One region of the Streptomyces sp. NPDC002851 genome, then DNA from elsewhere that is predicted to be linked to it. Evidence: riboswitches for the same ligand, from Rfam matches in the RefSeq annotation. Region 1 holds a riboswitch; each other region holds the start of a gene.
The links. Region 1 has a riboswitch for cyclic di-AMP ahead of ACWD10_RS00710 (NlpC/P60 family protein). Riboswitches for the same ligand answer to the same signal wherever they lie in the genome.
Positions count from the first base shown of each region.

Region 2: another riboswitch for cyclic di-AMP. It lies ahead of ACWD10_RS36615 (M23 family metallopeptidase); the one in region 1 lies ahead of ACWD10_RS00710 (NlpC/P60 family protein).
Region 3: another riboswitch for cyclic di-AMP. It lies ahead of ACWD10_RS03505 (transglycosylase family protein); the one in region 1 lies ahead of ACWD10_RS00710 (NlpC/P60 family protein).
Region 4: another riboswitch for cyclic di-AMP. It lies ahead of ACWD10_RS09070 (M23 family metallopeptidase); the one in region 1 lies ahead of ACWD10_RS00710 (NlpC/P60 family protein).

Region 1 is NZ_JBSFUT010000001.1:140,795-144,388, forward strand. Features, by position in the region: gene ACWD10_RS00705 (hypothetical protein) at 1-347, shown strand, start outside; gene ACWD10_RS00710 (NlpC/P60 family protein) at 468-1,628, opposite strand; cyclic di-AMP (ydaO/yuaA leader) riboswitch at 1,635-1,835, opposite strand; gene pcrA (DNA helicase PcrA) at 2,099-3,594, shown strand, end outside.
Region 2 is NZ_JBSFUT010000061.1:17,686-21,279, forward strand. Features, by position in the region: gene ACWD10_RS36605 (PPOX class F420-dependent oxidoreductase) at 1-14, opposite strand, end outside; gene ACWD10_RS36610 (SGNH/GDSL hydrolase family protein) at 83-919, opposite strand; gene ACWD10_RS36615 (M23 family metallopeptidase) at 1,110-2,024, opposite strand; cyclic di-AMP (ydaO/yuaA leader) riboswitch at 2,029-2,197, opposite strand; gene ACWD10_RS36620 (tyrosine-protein phosphatase) at 2,699-3,493, shown strand.
Region 3 is NZ_JBSFUT010000002.1:357,249-360,842, forward strand. Features, by position in the region: gene ACWD10_RS03495 (cytochrome P450 family protein) at 1-411, shown strand, start outside; gene ACWD10_RS03500 (transglycosylase family protein) at 562-1,470, shown strand; cyclic di-AMP (ydaO/yuaA leader) riboswitch at 1,699-1,875, shown strand; gene ACWD10_RS03505 (transglycosylase family protein) at 1,880-2,593, shown strand; gene eno (phosphopyruvate hydratase) at 2,992-3,594, shown strand, end outside.
Region 4 is NZ_JBSFUT010000006.1:135,998-139,591, reverse strand. Features, by position in the region: gene ACWD10_RS09075 (GntR family transcriptional regulator) at 168-875, opposite strand; gene ACWD10_RS09070 (M23 family metallopeptidase) at 1,125-1,922, opposite strand; cyclic di-AMP (ydaO/yuaA leader) riboswitch at 1,937-2,097, opposite strand; gene ACWD10_RS09065 (M16 family metallopeptidase) at 2,346-3,594, opposite strand, start outside.

The DNA of each region.
Region 1 (3,594 bases):
TACTCATCAACGTGTTCGTCGCGCTGCACATCATCGGCATCGCCTCGCTTCTGGGCGGCTTTCTCACCCAGATGAAGGCCATGGGCGAGGGGGCCGCGCGGTTCAATCCGGCGATGCTGCACGGCGCGCTGACGATGCTGGTCACCGGCGTGGCTCTGGTCGGCCTGAACCAGGCGGACGGGGAGTCCGTCAACAACATCAAGATCGGCGTCAAGCTCGCCGTGTTGATCGTGATCCTCGCCCTCGTCTATGTGAAGCGGGACGAAGAGCGGGTGGACAAGGGCGTGTTCGCCGCCGTGGGTGCGCTGACCACCGCGAACATCTTCATCGCGACGCTCTGGACCTGAGGGCCCGACCCTCTGGCTGACCTGAGGGTCGGCCGGGCGTATGACAGAGGCCCCAGCCGATCACGACAAAAGGCCCCAGCCGATCACGGCCGGGGCCTCAGTCATGTGCGCGACCGCGGGCTACGCCGGGCGTACCACGCTGTGGATCGGCATGTAGTAGATGGACTCGGTCCGCACGTTCGTCCCGGGCTTCGGGGCGTGGATCATCTTGCCGCCGCCGATGTAGATGCCGACGTGGCTGATGTCGTCGTAGAAGAAGACCAGGTCACCCGGCTTGGCGTCGGCGGTCTTCACCTTGGTGCCCACCTCGACCTGGTCCCAGGTGGTGCGCGGCAGCGAGATCCCGGCGGACGCCCAGGCGTCCTGGGTCAGGCCGGAGCAGTCGTACGAGTCGGGGCCGGTGGCGCCCCAGACGTACGGCTTGCCGATCTGGCCCTCCGCGAAGTTGATCACCTTGTTGGCCATGGCGGCGTACGAGGACGTGCCGCCGGTCGAGCCGTCGGACCCGGAGTTCTGGTCCTCCTGCTCCTGCCGCGCCTTCTCCTCGGCCTCGCGTCGGCGCTCCTCCTCGGCGGCCTGCTTGCGGGCCAGCTCCTCGGCCTTCCGCTTGGCCTCCGCCTTCTTCTTGCGCTCGATCGCCGCGAGCCGCGCCTTCTCCTCGGCGGTCAGCTTCGAGAGCAGCTCGCGCGCCTCGGTGAGTTTGGCCTGTACGTCCCGTTTGGTCCGGCGCAGCGACGATTGTGACTCGGTGAGCGACTCCAGGCTCTTGCTCGCCTCGCCGCGCTTTTCGGTGGCCTTGGCCTGCTGGGCCCTGAAGTCGTCGACGGCCCTCTTCTGCTGGCTGCCGAGCCGGCTCATCAGCTGGCGCTGGTCGAAGAGTTCCTGCGGGTCGTCCGCGAGCAGCAGGTTGGCGGTCTCCGACGTGCTGCCGTTGCGGTACTGGGCGGCGGCGATCGAACCGAGCGCGCGCCGCGCCTCGTTGAGCTTCTCGGTGCGCTCGGCCACCTCGTCGAGCAGCTTGTCGACGCGGCCGCGCTGCTTCTCCGTACGTTCCTTGGCCGCGTTGTACTTCTGGGTGGCGACGCCGGCCTGGCGGTAGAGGTCGTCGACCTTCTTCTGGACCTCTTCGAGGGACGGCTTCGGCTTTCCGGGAGCCTTGGGGGCGGCGTTTGCGCTCTGCGACAGGAGGGCCACGGAGGTCAGGGCGGCCGTGGTCATGCCGACGGCCTGCGACGTTCGTATGAGACCGGACCTGCTGCGCGGCTTGCGGTGCGACGCCAAGGGAGGCGCTCCTTCCGTAGACCGCCTACCGGGTTAGCTGTCGGGTTCGGGCGGGTGGTTCGGAAGGCTGCCCTACGGTTCCGTACCAACTGCTGCGCAGTTACCAACTACTTACGTAGTTGGGTACGGGACCGATTCACCCCGGTGTGGAAGTGGGTCCCCGGCTCCGGTTTGTCTGTCACGCCCCGGACTCGGCGGAGGCCACCCGGACCGGCGTGGTTCGCCGGAGGTGGGGACGGGCAGCCCGTGGAGCACGATAAGCAACTCGTGTGGTTGCTGTGAAGGTTGGTGTTCGATATGCCCGATACATTTCCGTGACTTTGGCGTGACCTTGGCGGAGCGGTGGCCGAACGACGGCCGGACAGTGGCCCTGTGTGCCTGCCCGAACACGGCGCGCAGGTCCGGTGACCGAGCCGCTCTTCGCGAACCCGGGGTCGGCTGTCAGTGGGGCCGCCTAGACTCGGTAGGCGATGAGCAGCCTCTTTGACGACAGCTTCCTGGCGGACCTCAAGCCCTCGGACGACGGGCCCCCGCCGCCCCCCGAGGAGCACGCTCCGGAGGAGATTCCGGACGACCTCTTCGAGGGCCGGTTCGACGGGCCCGCGGCCGGTGCGGCCCGGGACGCCTACTACCGCGACGGCGCCGCCCGCCCCGCGGTGGACCCGGCTGCCCTGCTCGACGGCCTGAACGACAACCAGCGCGCCGCCGTCGTGCACTCCGGCTCCCCGCTGCTCATCGTGGCCGGTGCCGGTTCCGGCAAGACCCGGGTGCTCACCCACCGCATCGCGCACCTCCTCGCGGAGCGCAAGGTGCATCCCGGGCAAATCCTCGCGATCACCTTCACCAACAAGGCCGCGGGCGAGATGAAGGAGCGCGTCGCGGACCTGGTCGGGCCGCGGGCGAACGCGATGTGGGTGATGACCTTCCACAGCGCGTGCGTGCGCATCCTGCGCCGCGAGTCCAAGAAGCTCGGCTTCACCTCATCGTTCTCGATCTACGACGCCGCCGACTCCAAGCGCCTGATGGCCCTGGTCTGCCGTGACCTCGATCTGGACCCCAAGCGCTTCCCGCCCAAGTCCTTCAGTGCCAAGGTCTCGAACCTCAAGAACGAGCTGATCGACGAGGAGACCTTCGCCGACCAGGCCGCCGACGGCTTTGAGAAGACCCTCGCCCAGGCGTACGCGATGTACCAGCAGCGCCTGCGCGAGGCCAACGCCCTCGACTTCGACGACCTGATCATGACGACGGTCCACCTCCTCCAGGCGTTCCCGGACGTCGCCGAGCACTACCGGCGCCGCTTCCGGCACGTGATGGTGGACGAGTACCAGGACACCAACCACGCCCAGTACGCCCTGGTGCGCGAGCTCGTCGGCACCGGCGAGCCCCCGGCCGACGGCGGCCCGGCCATCGAGCCCGCCGAGCTGTGCGTCGTGGGCGACGCCGACCAGTCCATCTACGCGTTCCGCGGCGCCACCATTCGGAACATCCTCCAGTTCGAGGAGGACTACCCGGACGCCACCACGATCCTCCTGGAGCAGAACTACCGCTCCACACAGACCATCCTGAGCGCCGCCAACGCGGTCATCGAGCGGAACGAGAGCCGCCGCCCCAAGAACCTCTGGACCAACGCCGGGGACGGCTCGACCATCACCGGCTATGTCGCCGACACCGAGCACGACGAGGCGCAGTTCGTCGCCGACGAGATCGACCGGCTCACCGACGCGGGCGACGCCAAGGCGGGCGACGTCGCGGTCTTCTACCGTACGAACGCTCAATCCCGTGTCTTCGAAGAGGTCTTCATCCGCGTCGGCCTGCCCTACAAGGTCGTCGGCGGCGTCCGCTTCTACGAGCGGAAAGAGGTCCGGGACGTCCTCGCGTATCTGCGCGTCCTGGCCAACCCCGAGGACTCGGTACCGCTGCGCCGCATCCTGAACGTCCCGAAGCGCGGCATCGGTGACCGCGCGGA
Region 2 (3,594 bases), on a different contig from region 1:
GCGTCATTTGCCATACCTGCTCAACGCGCGCACCGCGGCGACGATTCCACCGGATTCGGGAGAATCCACCGATTTCACCCGTTCAAGAGGCCTCTTCGAGCTGCTTCTTGAGGGCGTACGGGTCCCGGGCGCCCTTCGCCGCGACGTGATCGCCGGACGACTCGCCGCGCAGCCTGCGCCCGATCCATGGCACCAGGTACTCGCGGGCCCACTGGATGTCGTCACGCCGCACTTCGAGGGTGCCCCGCGGCTGCTGCGGCGGCCACGGCTGGTCCGGGTCGGCGGGCACCTCGAGGCCGAGCACCTGACCGGCACGGAGGGCGACGCGGGTGTGCCCCTCCGGGGAGAGGTGCAGGCGGTCGCCGTCCCAGGCCCGCCGGTCCTGCACGGACTTGAGGGACCACAGGTCGAGCACCGGGCACCGGTAGCGGTCCGCGATGGCCCGCAGATGCACGTTGTACGTGGCGATCTTGCCGCGCAGGTGCTTGAGCACGGGCACGCCGCGGGTGTCGAAGCCGGTGGCGATCAGGACGGTCCCGGCCGCCTCCGCGAGGTCGGCGACGGCCCGCTCGAACCGCTCCGCGACGTCGTCGGGGTCGGAGCCGGGCCGGATGATGTCGTTACCGCCGGCGCAGAGGCTCACCAGGTCGGGGGCGAGCCGCCGGGCCTGCGGGACCTGGTCGGCCACGATCTGGTCGAGCAGCTTGCCGCGCACGGCGAGGTTGGCGTACTGGAAGGTGTGCTCGGGGTGCCGGTCGGCGAGCAGTACGGCGAGGCGGTCCGCCCAGCCGACGAAGGCACCGTCGGGGCCGGGGTCGCCGACCCCCTCGGTGAAGCTGTCGCCGATCGCCGCGTACGACACGAACTGGCCCGGCCCGGTGGAGTCACTGCGGATGAAAGGAGTCGAATCGTCTGCCACGTCGGGACATCCTTCACCTTCGTACGTGACCTACGCCACCGTAATAAGCGGTCCCAGGGGGTTGACTACGGGTGAGATAGGCCACCGGTAAAGACTCCCCCAAGCGGGAATAGCGCAAAACGGGCGGACGGCACCGGAGTTCCGGTTCCGTCCGCCCGCAGAAAGAGCGCGTCCGCCCGCCGAAGGAGCGTCAGAGCGCGACGCCGTGCGACCGCAGGTAGGCCACCGGGTCGACGTCGGAGCCGTAGCCCGGGCCGGTGCGGACCTCGAAGTGCAGGTGCGGACCGGTGGAGTTGCCGGTGGAACCGGAGAGACCGATCTGCTGGCCGCCGCTGACGGTCTGTCCGCTGGAGACGTCCAGGGACGTCATGTGGGCGTACTGCGAGTAGTGCCCGTCGGCGTGCTGGACGACGACCTCGTTGCCGTACGAGCCGCTCCACCCGGCGGAGACGACGGTGCCGTCGCCGATGGACTTGATGGGCGTGCCGGTCGGGACGACGAAGTCCGTACCGGTGTGGTAGCCGCTGGACCACATGGCGCCCGCGGTGCGGTACGCGGTGGAGATCGGGCCCTCGACGGGGGCGGAGAAGCCACCGGCGGCGGGCGCGGCGGCGGCCGGAGAGGCCTCGTTGGCACCGGACTTGGCGTCGGCCTCGGGCTCGGCCTCGGCGGAGGTCTTGGCCTTGGGCTTGCTCTCGGGCTTGGGCTTGCTCTCGGGCTTGGGCTTGCTCTCGGGCCTGGCGTCGGCCTTCGCGGGCGCGTCGAGCGTCAGCTTCATGCCGGGATGAATCAGCGCCGGGTCGTCGCCGACGACCTTGCGGTTCTCCTTGTAGAGCTGCTTCCAACCGCCTTCGACGTTCTTCTCGTCGGCGATCTTGGCAAGGTAGTCCCCGGCCACCACGGTGTACTTGGCGGGGGCCTTCTGCGCGGCGGCGGGGGCGGACTGGACGGCGGACGGCGCGGCGGGGGCCGCGGCCGGGGCGGCGGCGTGCGCGGTGGCGCCGAACAGCGGCAGCGCGAGCGCTGCGCCACCCGTACCCGCGGCGGCGAAACCGCGGCCTATCCGCAGGGACTTGGGACGGCGGTGCTTACCCTTCGCGGGCATGACGAATTCCTCTCCGGCGCCTGCGAGGTGAGCTGTCGGGTTCGGGCTGGAGTTGCCCGGCCGCGTAGTCGGAACCACGCGACTTCACCCCAAGCCGCTCCGGGCGGACCGGAAACGGCGTCTTACCGATGGGTCCCCCGCTCCTGCCGTGCACGGGTGGGTGTGGGGAAATCCGGACGGCGGCAGGATTGGGCGTCCGCCCGGACGTCGGCGACCGTAATCGAGCAATGAGCGCGGCCACAAGCAATCAATTCCCCCGCCGCAGAACGCCGGTGATCCTTTCCCGGAATTGCGGTCACACTCCGTGGAGAAATGCGCTTTACCAACGCCATACCCGGGGAATTCCGCCCGCGAAGATCGCCACGCACCGTCACCTTTATGACCCTGCTCACGCGACAGGGCCACAGCCCCTTATTCCAGGGCCAGTTGGCGCTAATACTGCTAATCCGCATAGACGAGACGAAGCATTCGAATCGGGCATACAGCTCACAGTGCGACACAAGCGGGCGTAAGCCCGGATGGCCGTGCGGGCATCCGGCGGCCCATCTCACGCCGCACAGCCGTGGATTACCGTAGGAATCCATGTCGTATGGTCAAGGGCGCGCGCCCTTCGCGGGCGCGACCGCGCACCCCAGCCGACGAACGCCGTCGGCGAACGACCGGGAGGAGCCCCCGTGACGCAGCAGGTCCCGTCGACAGAGCCCGAGCTGACCGGGGTGCGCAACTTCCGTGACGTGGGCGGACTGCCGACCGTGGACGGCCGTCGGGTACGGGTGGGTCGGCTCTTCCGCAGCGGCCATCTGGCACACGCCACCGCCGAGGACGCGGCGTTCCTCACCTCGCTCGGCCTGCACACCATCTTCGACTTCCGTAACTCCGCCGACCAGAAGCTCGAAGGGCCGGACGTCGAACTCCCCGGCGTACGCAATGTGAACCTGCCGCTCTCCGACCCGGCCGACGGCGCCGAGTTCTGGAAGATGGTCCGCGACGGCAATATGTCCGAGTTGCGCGTTGCGCTCGCCGACGGCAAGGCGGCCGGACGGATGACCGCCTCGTACCGCGCGATCATCACCCACCGCACCACCGAGCACAGCCAGGTCCTGCGCGCGCTCGCCGAGGACAGCGTCCCGGCCCTGATGCACTGCGCGGCCGGTAAGGACCGGGCCGGTCTGTCGATCGCCGTGACCCTGCTCGCGGTCGGCGTGGAGCGCGACGCCATCGAGGCCGACTACCTGGAGTCCAACGCGGCCCACCGCCGCTACAAGATGCACCGCGGCAACCCCAATGAGGCCATGCCCGAGGAGGCCGCGGAGCTGCTCCGGCCGATGTTCGACGCCCGCGCCGAGTACCTGAGGGCGGGCTTCGGCGCGATCGAGGAGAACTGGGGCAGCGTCGAGCGGTATCTCGCCGAGGGCCTCGGCCTCACGCCCGAGCTACGCGAGCGGCTCCGCGCGAACCTGCTCGACTGATCTTCCGGATCACGTATCCGCACCGTCGGCCGGCTGACCGCTCCTGGGGGCTGCGCCCCCCAGACCCCGCTCCCTTGTCGCGCTGGACCAGGGGGTGGCGC
Region 3 (3,594 bases), on a different contig from region 1:
ACCGGGCTTCTGGAGACCGGTGTGGAGGAACTGCTCCGGTACGACGGGCCGGTGGAGTTGGCCACCTGGCGGTTCGCCACCGAGGCGCTCCGTATCGGCGGGCAGGACATCGCGCCCGGCGACCCGGTGCTCGTGGTGCTCGCGGCCGCCGACCGGGACCCGGACCGCTTCGACGGGCCGGACACGCTCGACCTGTCCCGACGTGACAATCCCCACCTCGGCTACGGCCACGGCATCCACTACTGCCTGGGTGCGCCGCTCGCCCGCCTGGAGGGCCGGACGGCGCTCGCGACTCTGTTGCGGCGCCTTCCTGACCTGCGGCTCGGGGTCGATCCGGGCGATTTGCGGTGGCGCGGCGGGCTCATCATGCGCGGACTGCGCACGCTGCCCGTGGAGTTCACGCCCCAGTAATGCCGGGTTCCGCTACGCCCCGTTCCTGACGGGCCATCAGTACTGTGACTTTCACGTGATCTCCGCTGTATCGGGTTGTGACTGGCGTTCGACTGTGGCTAGGTTCACTTCCGCTCGACCCGCACCAGCAGTCACGCGAAAGGCAACCGCATGCTCTCCGGGAATGGCCGCCATCGTCGCCCCCGTCAGGCCCCGGCCCTCGTCGTCGCGGCCGGGGTGACAGGTTCGGCCCTCGCCATCCCGCTGCTCGGCGCCACGAGCGCGCACGCCGTCGAGGGTGCCGTCTGGGACCGGCTCGCCGAGTGCGAGAGCGGCGGCGTGTGGAGCGCCAACATGGACAACGGCTACTACGGCGGCCTCCAGTTGACCCAGGCGACCTGGGAGCAGCACGGCGGCCTCGACTACGCGCCGCGCCCCGACCTGGCCAGCCGGAGCCAGCAGATAGCCGTGGCCGAGAAGATCCTCGACGAGCTGGGGCCGGACGCCTGGCCCACCTGCGCCCCGGTCTCGGGGATCGACGAGGGCGAGCCGAACCCGATCGAGACGCTGCTGCCGTCGGAGCCGACCGAGCCGACGGATCCGGCCGGGACTCCTGACGACCCGTCGGCCACGCCGTCGGACGATGCGACGGCGACACCGTCGGGCGATGCCACGCCGAAGCAGGACGATGCGGAGAATCCCGACAATACTGACAACGGTGGCGAAGGCGACAACTCCGAAGCGAGCCCCGAGCCTTCGCCCTCCGAGCCGACCGAGCCGTCTGGGTCGACCGAGCCGTCCGAGCCCTCCGAAGGCTCCGGCCGCCACCGTGGCGATCCCGCCCCCGAGACCCCCGACAGTGACCGCGACGGCGGCTCCGGGCGGCACGCCGACCGCGGTGGTTCCGGGCGCGACGGCGGCAACTACACGGTGCGCGCCGGGGACAGCCTCTGGTCCATCGCCGAGAGCCGGGACGTGGACGGGGGTTGGGCCGCGCTGTACGGCGCGAACGAAGAGGTCGTCGGCGACGACCCGGACCTCATCGTGCCCGGTCAGGTCCTCGATCTGGGCGGAAAGTAGCGGCAGTTGCCGCTCTTGCCGAAGGCCGGGCGAACCCTCCGCTTCGGGCTGAATGTCCGTTATAAAAGACCTTGATCACTCCTGGGCGACTCGTGAGAGATGAGTCTCATCGATCGTGATCGGCTTGGTATTTCAAGGGATCGCATGTTTACGGTCGTGACCGCTCGCCACTGGCGGGCCCCGATGGCCGTCACGCCGAATCCTGCCGGCGGCCACTGGGAACAGTCGTCGCGTAAAGCGCCGTAGGCAGGAGCGGGGGACCCAAGGTTTGTGCCGGGCCCGGCCGTTGAGCAATCAGCGGCCGCGGGGACGGCTTGGGGTGTAGTCGCGCTCAAGGAACGTGACCGGGCAACTCACTTGGCCCGAACCCGACAGCTCACCTCGCAGGCGTCGGTGAGGGGATAACTCCATGCTGTTTTCCGGCAAGGGCAAGCACCGTCGTATGACCAAGGCCGACAAGGCCACCCGCGCGATAGCCGTCGCCGGTGTCGCCGGTGCCGCGGTCGCCGCGCCGCTCGTGACCGCGGGTTCCGCCTCCGCCGCCACCACCTCCGAGTGGGACGCCGTGGCGCAGTGCGAGTCCGGCGGCAACTGGTCGATCAACACCGGCAACGGCTACTACGGCGGCCTCCAGTTCTCGGCCTCCACCTGGTCCGGGTACGGCGGCACGGAGTTCGCGGCCACCGCCGACCAGGCCTCGAAGGACCAGCAGATCCAGATCGCCGAGAAGGTCCTGGCCGGTCAGGGCAAGGGCGCCTGGCCGAACTGCGGCACGGGCCTCTCCAACGCCGCGTACGACGGCGGCGGTTCGCAGCAGAGCGCCCCCGCCGAGCAGAGCGCCCCGGCCGAGCAGGCCGCCCCGCAGCCGGAGCGCAAGGCCGAGCAGCCCGCGTCCCGCGCGCAGGAGCGCCCGGAGCCCGCGAAGAAGACCGTCGAGACCCCGACCGGCAAGAAGGTCAAGAAGGGCGACGGCGAGTACAAGGTGAAGTCCGGAGACACCCTCTCCAAGATCGCCGAGAAGCACGACGTCAAGGGTGGCTGGAAGAAGCTCTTCGAGCTGAACAAGGACGTCATCGACGACGCCGACCTCATCTACCCGGGCCAGCAGCTGCACCTGAAGTAACGCCCGCGGCAGCACGGCCCGCGGGCGCCGAGCCCGCACCATCCCCCCACGCTCCCCGCCCCGGCGCGCGTTCCCCCGTACGCGCCGGGGCGGGGTCATGCCGTACGTCCCGCGAGCCGGAACCGTCCGCTCCGCGATGACCGTTCCGACTGCGGTGCCGACTGCGGTGCTGACTGCCGTTCCGACTGCCGTGCCGATTACCGTCCGGTAGAAATCGGGGCGCTTTGCCCCGGTAAGGCGGCCTTCCGGCCTCTTTTCGTCCCAGCGGACGGGCGGTCGGCTGGCTGAAGGCCCGCGGGCGGTTAGGCTCGTGAGACGCAAGGCAAAGCAAGGTCGGTCGCAATGGCGCGGCCCTCGTGCAAGCACAGCTATGCGTCACATTCCAGAAGGAGATGCTCGTGCCGTCCATCGACGTCGTCGTAGCCCGGGAAATCCTGGACTCCCGAGGCAACCCCACGGTCGAGGTCGAGGTCGGCCTCGACGACGGCAGCACGGGTCGTGCTGCCGTTCCGTCCGGCGCCTCCACCGGCGCCTTCGAGGCCATCGAACTCCGTGACGGTGACCCCAACCGTTACCAGGGCAAGGGCGTGGAGAAGGCCGTCCTCGCCGTCATCGAGCAGATCGGCCCGGAGCTCGTCGGGTACGACGCCACCGAGCAGCGCCTGATCGACCAGGCCATGTTCGACCTGGACGCCACCGACAACAAGGGCTCCCTGGGCGCCAACGCCATCCTGGGCGTCTCCCTCGCCGTGGCCCACGCCGCCTCCGAGGCCAGCGACCTGCCGCTCTTCCGCTACCTGGGCGGCCCGAACGCGCACCTGCTTCCGGTGCCGATGATGAACATCCTGAACGGCGGCTCGCACGCCGACTCCAACGTGGACATCCAGGAGTTCATGATCGCCCCGATCGGCGCGGAGTCCTTCTCCGAGGCGCTGCGCTGGGGCACCGAGGTCTACCACACCCTCAAGAAGGTCCTGAAGGACAAGGGCCTGGCCACCGGC
Region 4 (3,594 bases), on a different contig from region 1:
GAGGAAGGGGCGGGGAAGGGGCAGGGAAAGGGCGGAGAAGAAGGCTGAAAAATAGCGCCGCGAACGGTGCTTGAAATGCGCGCCCACGCATCCCGAAAAGGCGGCGCAAGGCAGCGCGAATTAATCCGCCGTCACCACCGGACGACTGTCTTTGTATACGGCGCCTGTTAATTGCGGCCGCTCGCCAGGTTTACGGAATGTTGCGAAGTCCTCACCGCGATCGAGCGGTTGGTGGGCCGGGCCCCGTCGCCGGGGAAGCGCAGCCGGTGTGCGGTCGCGGCCCGCTCGGTGTGCAGGGCGGTGAGCGCCCGGGCGCGCTCGGCGTCGCCGCGCGCCACGGCGTCCACGATCGCGCCGTGCTCGGCCCAGTCCTCCGTGGGGCGGGACGGCAGCTCGACCGCGTACATCCAACTGATCTTGTGGCGGAGCTGGGTGAGCAGCGCGGTGAGGCCCGGGCTGCCGGTGGCCTGGGCGAGCGTCTCGTGGAACCAGCCGCCCAGGGAGCGCAGGTCCTCACCGTGGCCGCGGCGGGCCCGCTCCTGGCCGAGGCGGACCAGGCCGCGCAGGACCTTGAGGTGGGCCTCGCTGCGGCGCTGGGCGGCGCGCGCCGCGCCCAGGGGTTCGACCAGGAGCCGGATCTCCAGGAGGTCGGCGGCCTCCTGCGCGGTGGGCTCGGCCACACACGCGCCCGCGTGCCTGCGGGTGATCACGAAGCCCTCGGCCTCCAGGGTGCGCAGCGCCTCGCGTACGGGGACGCGGGAGACGCCGTAGCGGCGGGCGAGGACCTCCTCGGTGAGCCGGCTGCCGCGCTCATGGACACCGGAAACGATGTCGTCCCGGATTGCCGTGCATACCGAGTGCGCCGGAATGCGCATGGCCGGACCTCCACCTCTTGAAATATGCACCGCATCCCCGTGAAACGCGGCCGATTGACGCTCACTCGCGCAGCGCTCGTGCAGTGACTCTATTGCAGCACACGGGGTTTTCCGATGGCCGACCGGAATCCATGGAAATCTTTTGGCCGGAATTGACCGGTGCACATACGGGCCGACCGGAGCGCATACGCCGAAGGCCCCGGCGGGTGCCGGGGCCTTCGGAGTGGTACGGGGGTGTCAGCGGGGGTGTCAGACGTTCACGCCGTGTCCGCGGAGGTACGCGACGGGGTCGATGTCCGAGCCGTAGTCCGGGGACGTACGGGCCTCGAAGTGCAGGTGCGGCCCGGTCACGTTGCCGGTGGCGCCGGAGAGCCCGATCTGCTGGCCCGGAGTGACCTGCTGTCCCACCGTGACGCTGATGGATGAGAGGTGGCCGTACTGCGTGTACGTGCCGTCGTTCATCTTGATCACGACGTTGTTGCCGTAGGAGCCGCCCCAGCCCGCCTCGACGACGGTGCCGGAGCCGACCGCGCCGACCTGGGTGCCGGAGTCGGCATGGAAGTCGATGCCGGAGTGGCTGCCGGAGGACCAGACGGCGCCGCCGGTCTTGTAGCCGGTGGAGATGGCGCTGCCGGGTATCGGCGAGACGTAGGAGTTGAGGCGCTTGCGCTCGGCCTCGCGGGCGGCGCGCTCCTTGGCCTCGCGGGCCTTCTTCGCCTCGGCCTCGGCCTTGCGCTCGGCCTCGGCGGCCCTGCGCTCGGCTTCCTCGGCGGCCTCCTCCTCGGCCTTCTTCGCGGCGGCGGCCCGCTCGGCGGCCTGCTGCTGCGCGCTGGCCTGGGCGCCGATGTGGTCGGCTATGGAGTCCTCGATGGTGAGGGCCTGGTTGAGGCCGCTGCCCTCTGCCCTGGTGTCCGCGGCGAGCGCGGGTGAGGCGAGAGTGCCGATGACGCCAGTGGTGGTGAGGGCGGCGACGCCGGCGAGGTTCGCGCTCCTTCGGGTCAGCCTGCTCGGACGGCGGTGCTTCCCGGTGGCACGGGCGAAGGCCATGAAGTTGAGGTGTCCTTTCCTTCCTTCTCGCCTACCGGGTTAGCTGACGGGTTCGGAGCAGGAAGGTCTCCTACGGACACCCCGTCGGGCGGGGTCTCCGATTCACCCCAGGGACTGCGTGTGGGTCCCCGGCTCCCCTGGCTCGCGCCGTACGGGGACTCGGCGATGGCTGTCCTGGGCCGCGGGCGCGACGCATTCCTTACGAACAGCCGGACCGACGCTAAACGGGACATCTTTCAATCGACAAACGGAGACGGGCTTTTGTAGCGCACACCACAGGTCGGACCCTCAACCCGCTTGAGGATTAGGGGCGAAGGCGATGAAAACCGACATACAGGGACGACTGGACCCCGGTGGCGTGACACCACCGGGGTCCTGTCGTCGGTCGATCCGGGCTCGCGTCGTACGCCCGAGCGGGCCCGACTAGCCGGTAACCACGGTCACTTCACCGATGCCGAGTTCCTTCACCGGCTCGGCGATCTCCGCGGCGTCCCCGACCAGGACGGTGACGAGCCGGTCGACCGGGAAGGCGCTCACGACGGCCGCGGTGGCCTCCACGGTGCCCGTCTCGGCGAGGCGCCGGTAGAGCTGGCCCTGGAAGTCGTCGGGCAGCTGCTGCTCGACCTGGTCGGCGAGCGTCCCGGCGACGGCGGCCGCGGTCTCGTACCGCAGCGGGGCCACGCCCACCAGGTTGTGCTCGGCCGTCTCGCGCTCGTCGTCCGTGAGGCCCTCGGCCGCGAGGGTACGGAGCACCTGCCACAGGTCGTCCAGGGCCGGGCCGGTGTGCGGGGTGTCCACCGAGCCACTGATGGCGAGCATGGCGGCGCCGGATGCCCCTCCGGGGGAAGAGGGTGCCGCGGAGCGCAGCACCTGGGCGAACGCGCGCACACCGTAGGTGTAGCCCTTTTCCTCGCGGAGCACGCGGTCCAGACGGGACGTCAGGGTGCCGCCGAGGCAGTACGTGCCGAGCACCTGGGCGGGCCACACGCGGTCGTGCCGGTCGGGACCGATGCGGCCGATGAGCAGCTGGGTCTGGACGGCGCCGGGGCGGTCGACGATGACGACGCGGCCGGTGTCGTCGGCGGTCACCGGCGGGACCGGCCGGGGCGGCACGGTGTCGCCCGACCAGGCACCGAGGGTGTCCGCGAGCACCGCGTCCAGGTCGGTGCCGGAGAGGTCGCCGACGACGACGGCGGTGGCCGTGGCGGGCCGTACGTGGGCCTCGTAGAACGCCCGCACGGCGGCCGCGTCGATGGCCGCGACGGTCTCCTCGGTGCCCTGGCGCGGCCGCGACATCCGCGAACTCGCCGGGAACAGCTCCTTGGAGAGCTCCTTGGCCGCGCGCCGCCCGGGGTTGGCCAGCTCGTGCGGAATCTCGTCGAGCCGGTTGCGGACCAGACGCTCGATCTCGCTCTCCGCGAACGCGGGGGCACGCAGCGCGTCGGCGAGCAGCCCGAGCGCCTTCTGCAGCCGGGAGACCGGAACTTCGAGCGAGACGCGGACGCCGGGGTGGTCGGCGTGCGCGTCCAACGTGGCGCCGCAGCGCTCGAGTTCGGCGGCGAACTCCTCGGCGGAGTGCTTGTCGGTGCCCTCGGAGAACGCCCGGGCCATGATGGTGGCGACGCCGTCCAGGCCCTCGGGCTCGGCCTCGAGCGGGGCGGCCAGGACGATC